DNA from 4 places in the Streptomyces sp. NPDC034103 genome. Region 4 is predicted to be linked to each of the others. Evidence: riboswitches for the same ligand, from Rfam matches in the RefSeq annotation. Region 4 holds a riboswitch; each other region holds the start of a gene.
The links. Region 4 has a riboswitch for cyclic di-AMP ahead of ACZ56U_RS16785 (transglycosylase family protein). Riboswitches for the same ligand answer to the same signal wherever they lie in the genome.
Positions count from the first base shown of each region.

Region 1: linked by a shared signal. The riboswitch ahead of ACZ56U_RS02685 (M23 family metallopeptidase) and the one ahead of ACZ56U_RS16785 (transglycosylase family protein) in region 4 are both predicted to bind cyclic di-AMP.
Region 2: linked by a shared signal. The riboswitch ahead of ACZ56U_RS33370 (transglycosylase SLT domain-containing protein) and the one ahead of ACZ56U_RS16785 (transglycosylase family protein) in region 4 are both predicted to bind cyclic di-AMP.
Region 3: linked by a shared signal. The riboswitch ahead of ACZ56U_RS19555 (M23 family metallopeptidase) and the one ahead of ACZ56U_RS16785 (transglycosylase family protein) in region 4 are both predicted to bind cyclic di-AMP.

Region 1 covers NZ_JBVISS010000001.1:611,714-615,499, forward strand. Annotated here, with positions in the region: gene ACZ56U_RS02680 (GntR family transcriptional regulator) at 1-58, opposite strand, end outside; gene ACZ56U_RS02685 (M23 family metallopeptidase) at 245-1,009, opposite strand; cyclic di-AMP (ydaO/yuaA leader) riboswitch at 1,022-1,187, opposite strand; gene ACZ56U_RS02690 (M16 family metallopeptidase) at 1,378-2,766, opposite strand; gene ACZ56U_RS02695 (M16 family metallopeptidase) at 2,763-3,786, opposite strand, start outside.
Region 2 covers NZ_JBVISS010000017.1:147,819-151,604, reverse strand. Annotated here, with positions in the region: gene ACZ56U_RS33375 (polyprenyl synthetase family protein) at 1-600, opposite strand, end outside; cyclic di-AMP (ydaO/yuaA leader) riboswitch at 1,860-2,044, shown strand; gene ACZ56U_RS33370 (transglycosylase SLT domain-containing protein) at 2,048-2,494, shown strand; gene ACZ56U_RS33365 (HAD family hydrolase) at 2,491-3,306, opposite strand; gene ACZ56U_RS33360 (glycosyl hydrolase 53 family protein) at 3,597-3,786, shown strand, end outside.
Region 3 covers NZ_JBVISS010000008.1:229,983-233,768, forward strand. Annotated here, with positions in the region: gene ACZ56U_RS19550 (DUF6250 domain-containing protein) at 1-68, opposite strand, end outside; gene ACZ56U_RS19555 (M23 family metallopeptidase) at 344-1,300, opposite strand; cyclic di-AMP (ydaO/yuaA leader) riboswitch at 1,303-1,462, opposite strand; gene ACZ56U_RS19560 (alpha-galactosidase) at 1,788-3,786, opposite strand, start outside.
Region 4 covers NZ_JBVISS010000007.1:95,909-99,694, reverse strand. Annotated here, with positions in the region: gene ACZ56U_RS16790 (transglycosylase family protein) at 1-706, shown strand, start outside; cyclic di-AMP (ydaO/yuaA leader) riboswitch at 911-1,118, shown strand; gene ACZ56U_RS16785 (transglycosylase family protein) at 1,122-1,823, shown strand; gene eno (phosphopyruvate hydratase) at 2,145-3,425, shown strand; gene ACZ56U_RS16775 (FtsB family cell division protein) at 3,512-3,786, shown strand, end outside.

The DNA of each region.
Region 1 (3,786 bases), on a different contig from region 4:
CACCGGCGACGATGTCGTCCCTGATCGCGGTGCATACCGAGTGCGCCGGAATACGCATGACCGACCTCCGCTTTAATCCCCGTGAAACGTCGACGATTGACGTGTGTTCAGTGACTCTATTGCAAAGAGCGGGAATTTCCGATGGCGGGCCGGAATCCATGGATATTTTTTGGACAGCGGCGCGGCGGAAACGACGAAACCCCGGCCGGTGGGCCGGGGTTCCGAAGAGGTCTCGCGTCCGTCGTCAGACGTTCACACCGTGCGAACGGAGGTAGGCGACGGGGTCGATGTCCGAGCCGTACTCCGCCGTCATGCGGGCCTCGAAGTGCAGGTGCGGCCCCGTGACGTTGCCGGTCGCGCCGGACAGGCCTATCTGCTGGCCCGGGGTGACCGTCTGGCCCACCGAGACGCCGATGGACGACAGGTGGCCGTACTGGGTGTACGTGCCGTCGTGCATCTTGATCACGACGTTGTTGCCGTAGGACCCGCCCCAGCCGGCCTCGACGACCGTGCCGGAGCCGACCGCGACCACGGAGGTGCCGCTGGCGGCGTGGAAGTCCACGCCGGTGTGGCTGCCGGAGGACCACACCGCGCCGCCGGCCTTGTAGCCGGTGGAGATGTAGGAGCCGGCGATCGGGCTGACGAAGGTGTTCAGGCGCTTGCGTTCGGCGGCCGCGCGGGCGGCGCGCTCCTTGGCCTCGCGCTCCTTCTTGGCCTTGGCGGCGGCCTGCCGGCGTGCCTCCTCCTCGGCCTTCTGCTGGGCGGCCTCGACGGCTGCCTGCTCCTGGGCCTCGGCCTGGGCGTCGATCTGGGCGGCGACCGAGTCGCCGAGGGTGATGACCGGGGTGAGTCCGGTCTGCTCGGCCGCGGGCTCCGCGGCGAGGGCCGGGGCGGCGAGGGTGCCGATGACACCGGTCGTGGTGAGGGCCGCGATCCCCGCCGCGTGGGCGGTGGTGCGCTTCATCCTGCTGGGACGACGGTGCTTCCCGGTGGCGCGCGTGAACGCCATGTAGTGGCTGGTCCTTTCCTTCCCTCTCGCCTACCGGGTTAGCTGACGGGTTCGGAGCAGGAAGGTCTCCTACGGACCCCCTCGCGGCACGCGCGGGCGTCCGATTCACCCCAGGGACTACGGATGGGTCCCCGGCTCCCCTGGCTCGCGCCGTACGGGGACTCGGCGATGGCTGTCCGGTGCCGCGGGCGCGGCGCAGTGCCTGACGGACAGCCGGGAAGACGCTAAACGGGGCCACTTTCAATCCCCAAACGGATCACGGCTTTTGTAGCGCATCCCACAGGGCAAACAGGCGACTGACCTTCAATTCGGACATTAAGGAGCCCTGGTGACACTCAAGTCACCAGGGCTCCCACGCGCGCGTGCCCCTACTCGGCCGTGACGACGGTGACTTCACCGATGCCGAGGGCCTCCACGGGCTGCCTGATGGCGGACGCGTCGCCGACCAGGATCGTCACCAGACGGTCCACCGGGAAGGCGTTCACGGCGGCCGCGGTGGCCTCGACGGTGCCGGTGGCGGCGAGCTGCCGGTACAGGGTGGCCTGGTAGTCGTCGGGCAGGTGCTGCTCGACCTGGTCGGCCAGCGTGCTCGCGACGGCCGCCGCGGTCTCGTACTTCAGCGGGGCCACCCCGACGAGGTTCTGCACGGCGACGTCCCGCTCGGCGTCGGTGAGACCTTCCGCGGCGAGGGTGCGCAGCACCGTCCACAGGTCCTCCAGGGCGGGACCGGTGTTCGGGGTGTCGACGGAGCCGCTGATGGCGAGCATCGCGGCGCCCGTGCCGTCCGGGGCGGAGCGGAGGACCTGCCCGAAGGAGCGCACGCCGTAGGTGTAGCCCTTCTCCTCGCGCAGGACGCGGTCCAGGCGGGAGGTGAGGGTGCCGCCGAGGCAGTACGTGCCGAGCACCTGGGCGGGCCACACGCGGTCGTGCCGGTCGGCGCCGATCCGGCCGATCAGCAGCTGCGTCTGGACGGCGCCGGGGCGGTCCACGATGACGACCCGGCCGGTGTCGTCGGCGGTGATCGGCGGCACCGGCCGCGCCTCGGCCGAGGAGCCGGTCCAGGAACCGAGGGTGTCACCGAGCAGCGCGTCGAGGTCGATGCCGGTGAGGTCGCCGACGACCACGACGGTGCCGGTGGCGGGGCGGACGTGCTTCTCGTAGAAGGCGCGTACGGCCGCGGAGTCGATGGCGCGGACGGTGTCCTCGGTGCCCTGGCGCGGGCGCGACATGCGCAGGTCCGCCGGGAACAGGGTCCTGGACAGCTCCTTGGCGGCCCGCCGGGAGGGGTTGGCGAGCTCGTGCGGGATCTCGTCGAGCCGGTTGGTGACCAGCCGCTCGACCTCGCTGTCGGCGAACGCGGGCGCCCTGAGGGCGTCGGCCAGCAGACCGAGCCCCTTGGGCAGGCGGGACGCCGGGACCTCGAGGCTCAGGCGGACGCCGGGATGGTCGGCGTGCGCGTCCAGGGTGGCGCCGCAGCGCTCCAGCTCGGCGGCGAACTCCTCGGCGGTGTGCTTGTCGGTGCCCTCGGAGAAGGCCCGCGCCATGATCGTGGCCACACCGTCGAGACCGGCCGGCTCGGCGTCCAGCGGGGCGTCCAGGAGGACCTCGACGGCGACGACCTGCTGGCCGGGGCGGTGGCAGCGCAGGACCGTCAGGCCGTTGTCGAGGGTGCCGCGCTCGGGGGCCGGGAAGGCCCACGGCTTCGCCTCGCCGGCCTGCGGCTGGGGGTGGAACTCCATCGTGGCGAGCTCGGTCACTTGGCCGCCTCCTCGTTCTTGTCGCCGGCCTCGATGGTGGCCTCGGCCTCGGGGTCCTCGGGGAGCTCCGCGTCCTCGGCGGCCTCCGCGGAGAGGGGTTCGTAGACGAGCACCGCGCGGTTGTCGGGTCGCAGGCGCGCCTTGGCGACCTCCTGGACCTCCTCGGCGGTCACCTCCAGGACGCGGTCGACGGCGGTGAGGGCGAGCTGCGGGTCGCCGAACAGAACGGCGTAGCGGCACAGTTCGTCGGCGCGGCCCGCGACGGTGCCGAGCCGGTCCAGCCACTCGCGCTCCAACTGGGCCTGCGCGCGCTCCATTTCCTCGGCCGTCGGGCCCTCCGCGGCGAACCGGGCGAGCTCCTCGTCGATGGCGGCCTCGATCACCGGCACCTCGACGTCACCGGAGGTCTTCACGTCCAGCCAGCCCAGCGAGGGCGCCCCGGCGAGCCGCAGCAGACCGAAGCCGGCCGCGACGGCCGTACGGTCCCGGCGGACGAGCCGGTTGTAGAGGCGGGAGGACTCGCCGCCGCCGAGGACGGTGAGGGCCAGGTCGGCCGCGTCGCACGCGCGCGTGCCGTCGTGCGGCAGCCGGTACGCCGCCATCAACGCGCGCGCGGGCACCTCTTCCTCGACGACCTCGCGCAGCTGCTCGCCGATGATCTCGGGCAGCGAGCCGTCGCGCGGGGCGGGCTTGCCGTCGTGGGAGGCGATGGAACCGAAGTACTTCTCGACCCAGGCGAGCGTCTGCTCGGGGTCGATGTCACCGACCACGGACAGCACCGCGTTGCCCGGTGCGTAGTACGTCCGGAAGAACGCGCGCGCGTCCTCCAGGGTCGCCGCGTCCAGGTCGGCCATCGAGCCGATCGGCGTGTGGTGGTAGGGGTGGCCCTCCGGGTAGGCGAGGGCGGTCAGCTTCTCGAACGCCGTGCCGTAAGGGACGTTGTCGTAGCGCTGGCGGCGCTCGTTCTTGACGACGTCCCGCTGGTTCTCCATCGACTCGTCGTCGAGGGCGGCCAGCAGC
Region 2 (3,786 bases), on a different contig from region 4:
CGTCTCGTCGGCGCCCGACATCATCGCGCCGAAGCGGCAGGAGACCGCGACCAGCGAGCCGGTCTTGCCGCCGAGCACGTCCAGGTAGTGCTCGACCGGGTCCCGGCCGTCCACCGGTCCGGCGGTCTCCAGGATCTGCCCGGTGACCAGCCGCTCGAACGCCTCGGCCTGGACCCGGACGGCCTCCGGACCGAGGTCGGCCAGGATGTGGGAGGCGCGGGCGAACAGGAAGTCGCCGGTGAGGACGGCGACCGAGTTGCCCCAGCGGGTGTTCGCGCTGTCGACCCCGCGCCGTACGGCCGCCTCGTCCATCACGTCGTCGTGGTACAGCGTCGCCAGGTGGGTCAGCTCCACCACCACGGCCGACGGCACGATTCCGGGGGCGTAGCGGTCGCCGAACTGGGCGGCGAGCATCACCAGCAACGGGCGGAAGCGCTTTCCGCCCGCCCGGACGAGATGCTGCGCGGCCTCCGTGATGAAGGGGACCTCGCTCTTGGTGGCTTCGAGCAAACCCTCCTCGACGGCCGCCAACCCGGCCTGGACATCGGCTTCCAGAGCCTGGTCCCGCACGCTCAGCCCGAACGGCCCGACGACGGTCACGAGGGGTCTCCTGTCTGCTGGTGTCTACTGGCGATTACGCGGTTTGTCGATAGGTCGCTGCCATCACTCAAGTCAGCGTATCCGGTCACCTTTCGATCACCGATGCCACCCACCCGAGCAGCACGGGCGGTATGGGACCACGACCGGTATGTTTCTGATCACCTGAAAAGACCGGTTATCTGCACACTTGGACGAAAGCGGCAGAGCCCGTCGCGCACGGCCGTCGATGTGGAGCCCGCCGGCGGGCCGCTTCGGCCGGCCCCGAGGCTCTGCCCACCCCCTCCGACCTGGAGGTACGGGGAACGGTTCTCGTTCCTGGACATGCGGGCCGCCCCCGCCTGGGTGACATGCGCATGCTGCTGTGAGCCACGGGGTCGGCGACGTGCAGGGCCGGCCGCGTCCGTCTCCGCCGCGTACGGCCCCCCTGGTCCACCTCGTGCCGGTCACCGAACGCATGCCCGCTTCGGCGTCAACGGCGCGATCACGGTGGCTGCGGGCCCGGCCGCGAGGGCGGCGCCCCGTGGCTGCGCCGCACTACGCACCCCGTCCACCGAGGTCACCCCGATGAGCCCGCGCATCCCGATGAGCCCGCGCATCCGTACGCCGCCCACCCGCCGGACCCCCGGCACCCGAGCCCGGCCTGACGGGGCCTGTGGCTCGACCGGCTGGAGCGGCTGGAGCGGTACGAGCGGTACGAGCCATCGGTCCACCCCTGGCTGGCCCGCCGGACCCGGGACGATCACTGGCGGCACGACCGTGTCCGTGCGGACTACGGCGCGATCGACGCGGCGGGTCCTGACGGTGGGCGGCTCGGGGCGGGGTTCGTCCAGCACGGCGGGGACATCCACGCCCAGCGGCCGAGACCGCTCGGGCTCGTCGAAGGCAACGCCTGAGGACGCCTCACGCGTGGGACACCGCCGCCGTCCGAACCCGCTCGGAGATCACCTGCGACGGGACGCGCTCCCTGACGTCGGACGAGGTGATCTGCGCGGAGGGCGGCGAGGTGGTCCTCCGTCGGGCGTGGCAGAAGCGAACCCCACGGGCCGCCGGATAACTGCCAGTTGGGCATCATTGCCCGATATGCCGTGCTTGCGCTCGCCAGTGAGTTGACTCACGTCCGCACACCCGACTCCCTTGGAATTCCGCGGGCGACAAACCGCACACCAAGGTCAACAAGTGTGATCTGTGAATTCGGTACTTGTTCCGGACATGTGCTCTCGCATACGTTCCGGGCCCGGGCGGACGCCTAATCCTGCCGCCGCCCGATTCCGCTCACTCAACGAAACACGTACGGCAGGAGCGGGGGACCCAGGTAAGTCGCCGAATCCGGACGTCTCAGGGCGATCCGGTACGGCTCGGGGTGTAGTCGTGCCTTCTCCGGCATGACCGGGCAGCTCCCGCCCGAACCCGACAGCTCACCTCGTAGGCGCCGGAGAGGAACTTCGTCATGCGTCTGCCCCGCAAGCTCGCCATCGCCGGTACCGGCATAGCCCTGCTCGCCCTTCCGCTCGTCGGCGCCACCAGCGCCTCCGCGGCCACCCCGACGGTGTCCACCGCGACCTCGCTCGGCTACTCCAACACCCTCGACGGCTGGATCCGCGCCTCGCTGCAGGTCATGGCCCAGAACGGCATCCCCGGCAGCTACAACGGCATCTACCGCAACATCATCCGCGAGTCCTCGGGCAACCCGTACGCCATCAACAACTGGGACTCCAACGCCGCCGCGGGCACCCCGTCCAAGGGCCTGCTCCAGGTCATCGACCCGACGTTCCAGGCGTACCACGTCGCGAACACCTCGTGGGACCCCTACGACCCGGTCGCCAACATCACCGCCGCCTGCAACTACGCGGCGCAGCGGTACGGGTCGATCGACAACGTGTGGGGCGCTTACTAGAACGCGGCGGGGAAGAGTCTTTCGAGGACGACGGCGATGCCGTCGTCCTCGTTCGACAAGGTCACCTCGTCGGCCACGGCCTTGAGTTCGGGGTGGGCGTTGGCCATCGCGACCCCGTGGGCCGCCCAGTCGAACATGGGGATGTCGTTGGGCATGTCCCCGAAGGCGACGGTCTGTTCGGGACCGAGGCCGAGGTGTCCGGCGGCCATCGCCAGGCCCGTCGCCTTGGTGACGCCGCATGGCTGGAGTTCGACGGTGCCGGGGCCCGACATCGTCACGGTCGCGAGGGAACCGACGACGGTGCGCGCAGTCGCCGCCAACTCGTCGTCGGACAGCGACGGATGGCGCAGCAGCACCTTGCTGATCGGCTCGCACCACAGGTCGTCGCGGCGCGCCACCCGCACGGCGGGCAGGGTCGGGTGCGGCATCAGATAGCCGGGCTCGATGAGGGTGAGCCCGTGCACCCCGTCCTGGTCGACGGCGGCGTACACCTGCCCGACCTCGGCCTCGATCTTGCCGAGCGCGGTCTCGGCCAACTCCCGGTCCAGGGTGACCGACCAGAGCAGACGGTCCGCGCCGGCGTCGTAGACCTGCGCGCCCTGCCCGCACACCGCGAGCCCCGTGCTGCCCAGGTCGTCGAGGAGCGGCCGCACCCTCGGGGCCGGACGGCCGGTCACCACCAGATGCCGGGCCCCGGCCTCCGCCACCCGGGCGAGCGCGGCGAGCGACCGGTCGGAGAGCGTGTCGTCGCCCCGGAGCAGGGTCCCGTCCAGGTCAGTGGCGATGAGTGAATATGCGGTGGGTGCGGCCATGATCAGAGAATACGGATGGAAACCCCTGCCGACTCGACGCGAACCGGACGGGCGCAGCCTTCACATGCGTTGACCGCCGCTCCGGTTCCGCCTGCCGATGCACTCCTGTCACTGTGCTGATGTAACTGTGATCGTGCACAGAACGAAGACGGTGCAACCTCTTGTCAGCACAGAGGTTGTGAGGTTACTTACTTGGAGCTCAGAACATCAGCGACGGCCTCGACTGTGCACGCTCACAGGCTCATCCGGCGCCGATCTTTCCGTGACCGCCCGCCGAAGGGACCCGAGAGATGCGCAGACGCAGTGTTCTCACCGCCGCCGGAGCCGCCGGAGCCGCCGCGCTGGCCGTGCCCGTGCTGGGGGCCACGCCCGCGGCCGCCGACACCTCAAGTGGGCGCCGGCGCCTGGAGGTACGCGCCATGGACATCTCCTCGCTGCCCAAGAACGAGGACCACGGCGCCGTGTACCGCACGGCCGACG
Region 3 (3,786 bases), on a different contig from region 4:
GCGGGGCCGAGGGCGGCGAGCGCGGCACCGGCGGCGAGCGCGCCGAAGGCTCTACGGGTGGTCGTCATACTGCTCCTCTGTGAAAGGGCCGGTCGGCCACCTTGCGGCGCCCCTGGACGCTCGGGGGAAGCGGTGCCCCCGAGATGCGCGTATCGGCGAGCGAGGATAGAAAGCGCTTGCTCGGCGGCGAGGATCACCCTGCCCTCACCCACCCCTTCCTGTCGATGCCCCGGGCACCCGCGCCACAGGAACGCAACGCCGCGGTCACGAACGCACCCACGGCAACACCGAAGGCCGGACCCGGGGATCGGGGTCCGGCCTTCGGTGGCACGTGGAGTGGGGGTCAGCCGACGGAGACGCCCTTCGCGCGGAGGTAGGCGACCGGGTCCACGTCCGAGCCGTAGTCCGGGGTGGTGCGGATCTCGAAGTGCAGGTGCGGACCGGTGACGTTGCCGGTCGCGCCGGAGAGTCCGACCTGCTGGCCCGCGGAGACGGTCTGGCCGGACGAGACCGAGAGCGAGGACAGGTGGGCGTACTGGGCGTAGTAGCCGTCGGCGAGCTTGATGACGACCTGGTTGCCGTACGCGCCGCCCCAGCCGGCGGAGACGACCGTGCCGGCGCCGACGGCCTTGAGCGAGGTACCGGTCGGGACGACGAAGTCGACGCCGGTGTGGTACCCGCTGGACCACATGCTGCCGGCCATGCGGTACGGCGTGCCGACGGTGGCACCGGCGACCGGGAGCGTGAAGCCGCCGGCGCTGCTGCTCGCGCCGGTCGACTCGCTGCTCTGGGTGGCGGCCGTCGTGCTCGACTTCGAGGAGGCCTTCGAGGACGAACCGGACGCGGAGGACGAGGACTTCCGGGTGCTCGTGGACGTGTCCGCCGACTTCTCCGTGCTCGCCGCGGCCTTCTTGCCGAGGGTCAGCTTCAGACCGGGGTGGATCAGCGACGGGTCGGAGCCGACGATTTCGCGGTTGTCGGAGTAGAGCTTCTGCCAGCCGCCGCTGACGTTCTGCTCGTCGGCGATCTTCGAAAGATAGTCACCGGCCCGCACCGAATAGGTGCGCACGGTCGCGGTGTTCGCGGCGCTCTTCTTCTCCGCCACCTTGTCGACAGCCGTCTTCTCGGCGGCCGGAAGGGACTGGACGGCCTTTTGCGCAGCGGACTGTGAGGGGGCCGCGTGGGCACCCGCGGCACCCATCAGCGGGAGGGCGAGTGCCGCTCCGCCGGTACCGGCGACGGCGATCGAGCGGGTCAGGCGCTGGGCCTTCGGACGGCGGTGCTTACCCTTCGCGGGCATGGCGAATTCCTCTCCGGCGCCTACGAGGTGAGCTGTCGGGTGCGAGCTGGAGATGCCCGGCCGCACCGAGGTGCGGCTTAACCCCTAGCCGTTCCGGAGACCGGAACAGGCAGTTGTACCTGTGGGTCCCCCGCTCCTGCCGTTCACGGGTGAGTAGTGGGGACTCCGGGCGGCGGCAGGATTGGGCGTCCGTCCGGATGGATGGCGAACGTAAGCGAGCAGGACGCAAAGGGACAAGTAAGAGGTTCCAGGTGAATGCGTTCCTCGTGATCCCCTGTGGGAATTACCGGTCACCGTGCGTGAATTACGTCCGCCTCCACCCCTCCAAACCCCAGGAAAAACATGGAGATTACGTGAACATGACGGGCGACGCACCGTCACGGGTATGACGCTCCTCACGTGCCCGATTCACAGGTCCCGCTATTCCAGAGCGAGTTGGAATGAACGCATCGCAACACGAATGAAGGCGCCAATTCGGACAGAAGGCTCAGATGCGGCGCAACCGAAGAACTGTCGCATCCAAATCGCCCCGCAAGCCGACGCGAAGTCCGTGATGCAGCAATACAGCCCCTCTGTGGATTTCGCCCGTTTCAAGGCATTCGTACGACGCCGCCGGATCGAGCCCCCGCAGCCGCAGCGCCGGCACCGGCTCGCCGTAGCTCTGCGCCTGGAGCGAGGCGAGGACCACGGTCTCGTCCCCGAGGACGTACTGCACGGCGCTCAGCCCGCCCCGCGGCGGCCGCAGCCGGTACTGGTCGCCGCGCTGCACCAGGGGCCGGATCTCCTTGTAGAGCTCCACCCACTCACGGGCCTCGGCGAGCTCCTCCTCGGTCCACCGGGTGAGGTCGCCGCCCACGCCGAGCACCCCGGCCATGGCACTGACGAACCGGAACCGCAGCGAGCTGACCCGGCCGTTGAGCATGGCGTTCGGGCTGTCGGTCACCCAGGCGGCCATCACGCGCGCGGGGTGGATCTGGCTGAAGCCGTGCTGGATGGCGAGCCGGTCCAGCGGATCGGTGTTGTCGGAGGTCCACACCTGGTCGGTCCGGCTCAGCACACCGAGGTCGATCCGGCCGCCGCCGCCCGAGCAGGACTCGAAGGCGACGTCCGGGTGGGCCGCCCTGAGCCGGTCCAGCAGGGCGTAGAAGGCGTGCACGTGGTCGACCCAGAGCCGCTGCGGATACGGCTCGCCGGGCCAGCCGGCGTCGGTGAAGCTGCGGTTGAAGTCCCACTTCACGTAGTCGATCGGGGCGCCGGCCAGGAGGGCGTCGAGCCGGCCGAACAGGTACTCCTGGACGTCCTCGCGCGCCAGGTTCAGTACGAGCTGATTGCGGAATTCCGTCCGCTTTCGTCCCGGCTGGTACTGGACCCAGTCCGGGTGCGCCCGGTACAGATCGCTGTCCGCGTTGACCATCTCCGGCTCGACCCAGATCCCGAACTGCATGCCGAGCGCGTGCACCTGGTCGGCCAGCGGCTTCAGGCCTCCGGGGAAGCGGTCCGGGTTGGGCGCCCAGTCGCCGAGCCCGGCGCGGTCGCTGGTACGGGCGCCGAACCAGCCGTCGTCGACCACGAAGAGCTCGACGCCGATGTCCGCGGCGCGCCGGGCGAGCGCCTCCTGCTGCTCCTCGGAGATGTCGAACTCGGTGGCCTCCCAGGAGTTGAACAGCACCGGCCGGTCCCGGTCCGCGTCCGGGACGACGTACGTCCGCTGGTACGCGTGCCAGGCCCGGCTCGCGCCCCCGAAGCCGCCGTCGCTCCACAGTCCGGCGAAGACGGGCGTGGTGAAGGTCTCCCCCGCCGCCAGCCGCAGCAGACCCGACTCGTCGTACCCGGCGCCGCCGGTGATCTGCACACGCGCGTCCAGGAGTTGGGCCACGGTGATCCGCCAGGAGCCCGACCAGCCGAGAGCGCAGCCGTACACTTCGCCGCGCTCCTCGGTGGCGTCGGTGTCCAGCGCCACCCACGGCAGGTGCTGGTGCCCGGTGTGGCCGCGGCGGCTGCCGATGACCTGCTCGCCGTAGGTGAGCGGCGCGCTGGTCAGCCGGGACTCGGCGGCCCAGCGGCCGTGCAGATGGGACAGCCGCCAGTCCTCGCGCTCGGGCAGCGTCCAGGTGGCGGAGTCGGCGCGCAGCAGCTCCACGGCGTCGGGCCCCTGGTTGTCCAGGCCCACCCAGCGCTCCACGACGTCGCCGCGCATGCGGTAGTGGAGCGTGATCGCGAGTCCTCCGTCGCGGAAGCGGAGCCGCAGTTCGTCGCCCCCGGCGCCGTTCGGCGCCTCGTACGCCTCGAAGCTCCACTCGGTACCGCGCCGCTCGCCCGCGCGCACGGACAGCGCGGGGCGCACGAAGCGGGGGCCGCCCTCGACGGGGTACTCCTCACGGCCGTCGAGCGGGGACTCGAAACCGCGTTCGGCGGGCAGCGGCCGGGCGGCGAGTTCCTCGGCGTCGGCGAGCGTGATGCTCGGGCCCCAGTGGAGGTGCAGCAGA
Region 4 (3,786 bases):
TCCCGACCTCGCCAGCCGCAACCAGCAGATAGCCGTCGCCGAGAAGGTCCTCGCGGACCAGGGTGTCGGCGTCTGGGGCACCTGCGGTCTGCTGCACGGGCTCAGCGAGGACTCGGGCTCGGCCGATGTCGACACCGGCGTCGCCGGCGGTTCGCCGTCGGCATCGGCGAGCGACGACTCCGGCGACTCCTCCAGCGCCTCCGACGCGTCCGGTCAGCCCGAATCATCCGAATCATCCGGATCGGCGGGTCTGTCCAACTCATCCGACTCATCCGACTCGTCGGAATCGGCCGACACGGAGGACTCGTCCGGCAGCGCCTCCCCGTCGCCCGGCGCCGATGCGGACAAGTCCGCCAAGCCGGACAACTCCGGCCCCGCTTCGGGTGGTGCGCCGTCCTCCGACGGCTCGTCCGCCGCGCCGACCGAGAGTGACGAATCGGACAACTCCTGGCGAGAGGGCGGTTCTTCGAACCTGGTGGACACCGGCGCCCTCGTCGCCCCCTCCGAGGGCACCGGCCGGCACCGGGGTGCGAGCGCCGACGAGGGCTCGTACACCGTCCGGACCGGCGACACGCTCGCCTCCATCGCCGACTCCCTTGAGCTCGACGGTGGATGGCGCCGGCTCTACGCCGCGAACGAGCAGGTCATCGGTGCCGACCCGAGCGCGATCGAGCCCGGTCAGACCCTTGCTCTCGGTAGCGAATAGGGCGAAATCCCCAGCAGAAACCGCGAGTTCGCGTCCCCAATTAGCCGTAAATGTCCGGCTTGGTGAAAGTGTGGGATGAGTCTCAGAAGCCCTGATCGTCTTTGAAATCCCCCGGGTTCCGTGTCTACGGTCAACACCGCTCGTCACCGCGAGCCCCGGCTGCCGCAACGCCGAATCCTGCCAGCGGCCGTACGGGAACAGTCGTCGCGTCAAGCGCCGTAGGCAGGAGCGGGGGACCCAAGGTAAGTGCCGGGTCCGGAAGTTGAGGCCTCACGGGGTCTCATGGCCGAGAGGCCGCCGGAACCGGCTTGGGGTGGAGCCGCGCAGCGCGCCGAGAGGCGAGGTGTGCGGCCGGGCAACTCAACCGGCCCGAACCCGACAGCTCACCTCGCAGGCGTCGGTGAGGGGATCCACCATGCTGTTTTCCGCCAAGGGCAAGCACCGTCGTCCGTCCAAGGCCACCCGCGCCGCCGCGCTCGCCGGCGTCACCGGTGTCGCCATCGCCGCTCCGCTGATGGCGGCCGGCAACGCCTCCGCCGCCACCGCCTCCGAGTGGGACGCCGTCGCCCAGTGCGAGTCGGGCGGCAACTGGTCCATCAACACCGGCAACGGTTACTACGGCGGCCTGCAGTTCTCCGCCTCCACCTGGGCCGCGTACGGCGGCACGGCGTACGCCTCCACCGCCGACCAGGCCTCCAAGGCGCAGCAGATCGAGATCGCCGAGAAGGTCCTCGCGAGCCAGGGCAAGGGTGCCTGGCCGAGCTGTGGCGTGGGCCTGTCCGGCGCCGGCTACACCGGTGGCGGCTCCAGCTCGTCCTCGAACGACAGCGGCAGCAACAGCGGCAGCGACAGCACCAGCACCGGCACGCGTTCCTCCGAGCAGCAGGCCTCCCGCTCCTCCGAGCGTCCGGCCGCGAAGAAGACCGTCACCACCCCGACCGGCAAGAAGGTCAAGAAGGGCGACGGCGAGTACAAGGTCGTCACGGGTGACACCCTCAGCTCCATCGCCGCGGAGCACGACGTCAAGGGCGGCTGGCAGAAGGTGTTCAAGCTGAACAAGGACATCGTCAGCGACGCCGACTTCATCTACCCGGGCCAGCAGCTGCACCTCAAGTAAGAGGGACACAGCCGCGTCCCGGCCGAACCACAGCGCCCTCACGTGCGCGGTCCTCATGCCGAGGGCCTCGTGAGGGCCCCCCGTCCCCACGGGCTCCCCGCTCCGGTGCGTGTTCCCCCGTACGCACCGGGGCGGGGTTTCTTTCATGTGTGGCCGCCGGGACGCCGCTGTCAGTTTGTTCGGTTCAGAAACAATTTACTCTCGGTTCTGTCCACGGGGCGGTCCACGCGGTGGCCGATCGCCCGGAGGCGGTTAGGCTCGGTCTCGCAGAACCCACCGCGGTCCCGGCGGACCGTGTCACATCCCAAGAAGGAGATGCTCGTGCCGTCCATCGACGTCGTCGTAGCCCGGGAAATCCTGGACTCCCGAGGCAACCCCACGGTCGAGGTCGAGGTCGGCCTCGACGACGGCAGCACCGGTCGTGCCGCCGTCCCCTCCGGCGCCTCCACGGGCGCCTTCGAGGCCATCGAGCTGCGCGACGGTGACCCGAACCGCTACCAGGGCAAGGGTGTCGAGAAGGCCGTCCTCGCGGTCATCGAGCAGATCGGCCCGGAGCTGGTCGGCTACGACGCCACCGAGCAGCGCCTGATCGACCAGGCGATGTTCGACCTGGACGCCACCGACAACAAGGGCTCGCTCGGCGCCAACGCCATCCTCGGCGTCTCCCTCGCCGTCGCCCACGCCGCCTCCGAGGCCAGCGACCTCCCGCTCTTCCGCTACCTGGGCGGCCCGAACGCGCACCTGCTGCCCGTTCCGATGATGAACATCCTGAACGGCGGCTCGCACGCCGACTCCAACGTGGACATCCAGGAGTTCATGATCGCCCCGATCGGCGCGGAGTCCTTCTCCGAGGCGCTGCGCTGGGGCACCGAGGTCTACCACACCCTCAAGAAGGTCCTGAAGAACAAGGGCCTGTCCACCGGCCTCGGCGACGAGGGCGGCTTCGCCCCGAACCTCGGCTCCAACCGCGAGGCCCTCGACCTCATCCTCGAGGCCATCAACGAGGCCGGTTACACCCCCGGCGAGCAGATCGCCCTCGCGCTCGACGTCGCCGCCTCCGAGTTCTACAAGGACGGCGTCTACTCCTTCGAGGGCAAGGACCGCTCCGCCGCCGAGATGACGGAGTACTACGCCGAGCTCGTCGCGGCGTACCCGCTCGTCTCCATCGAGGACCCGCTGTTCGAGGACGACTGGGAGGGCTGGAAGACCATCACCGACCAGCTCGGTGACAAGGTCCAGCTCGTCGGCGACGACCTGTTCGTCACCAACCCCGAGCGCCTGGCGCGCGGTATCGAGGAGGGCGCCGCCAACGCGCTGCTCGTCAAGGTGAACCAGATCGGCTCGCTCACCGAGACCCTCGACGCCGTCGAGCTCGCCCAGCGCAGCGGCTTCAAGTGCATGATGTCGCACCGCTCCGGCGAGACCGAGGACGTCACCATCGCCGACCTCGCCGTCGCCACCAACTGCGGCCAGATCAAGACCGGCGCCCCGGCCCGCTCCGAGCGCGTCGCCAAGTACAACCAGCTCCTGCGCATCGAGGAGATCCTCGACGACGCCGCGGTGTACGCCGGCCGCTCGGCCTTCCCCCGCTTCAAGGGCTGAGGCACAGCCAAGTCGTACGTACGTCCCCGTACTCGGTCCCGTACCGTGTGCGGGGACGTACGCGCGTGTGAACGGGAGTGAGAGAGATGGCCGTCAAGGACCGTGACCGCTTCTCCACCGCCACCCGGATCCGGCTGCTCGGCGAGCAGACCGCTGCCCGCGTCTACCGCTCCCAGACCAAACGGCAGGCCCGCCGCTCCCGGCTGACCGGCCGCGCGGCGCTGCTCGCGCTGGTGCTGTGCTCGCTGGTGGTCGCGCTCGCCTATCCGATACGGCAGTACGTCTCCCAGCGCGCCGAGATCGCCGACCTGCAGCGGCAGCAGGAGCAGGCCCGGCAGCGGGTCGAGGAGCTGCGGGACGC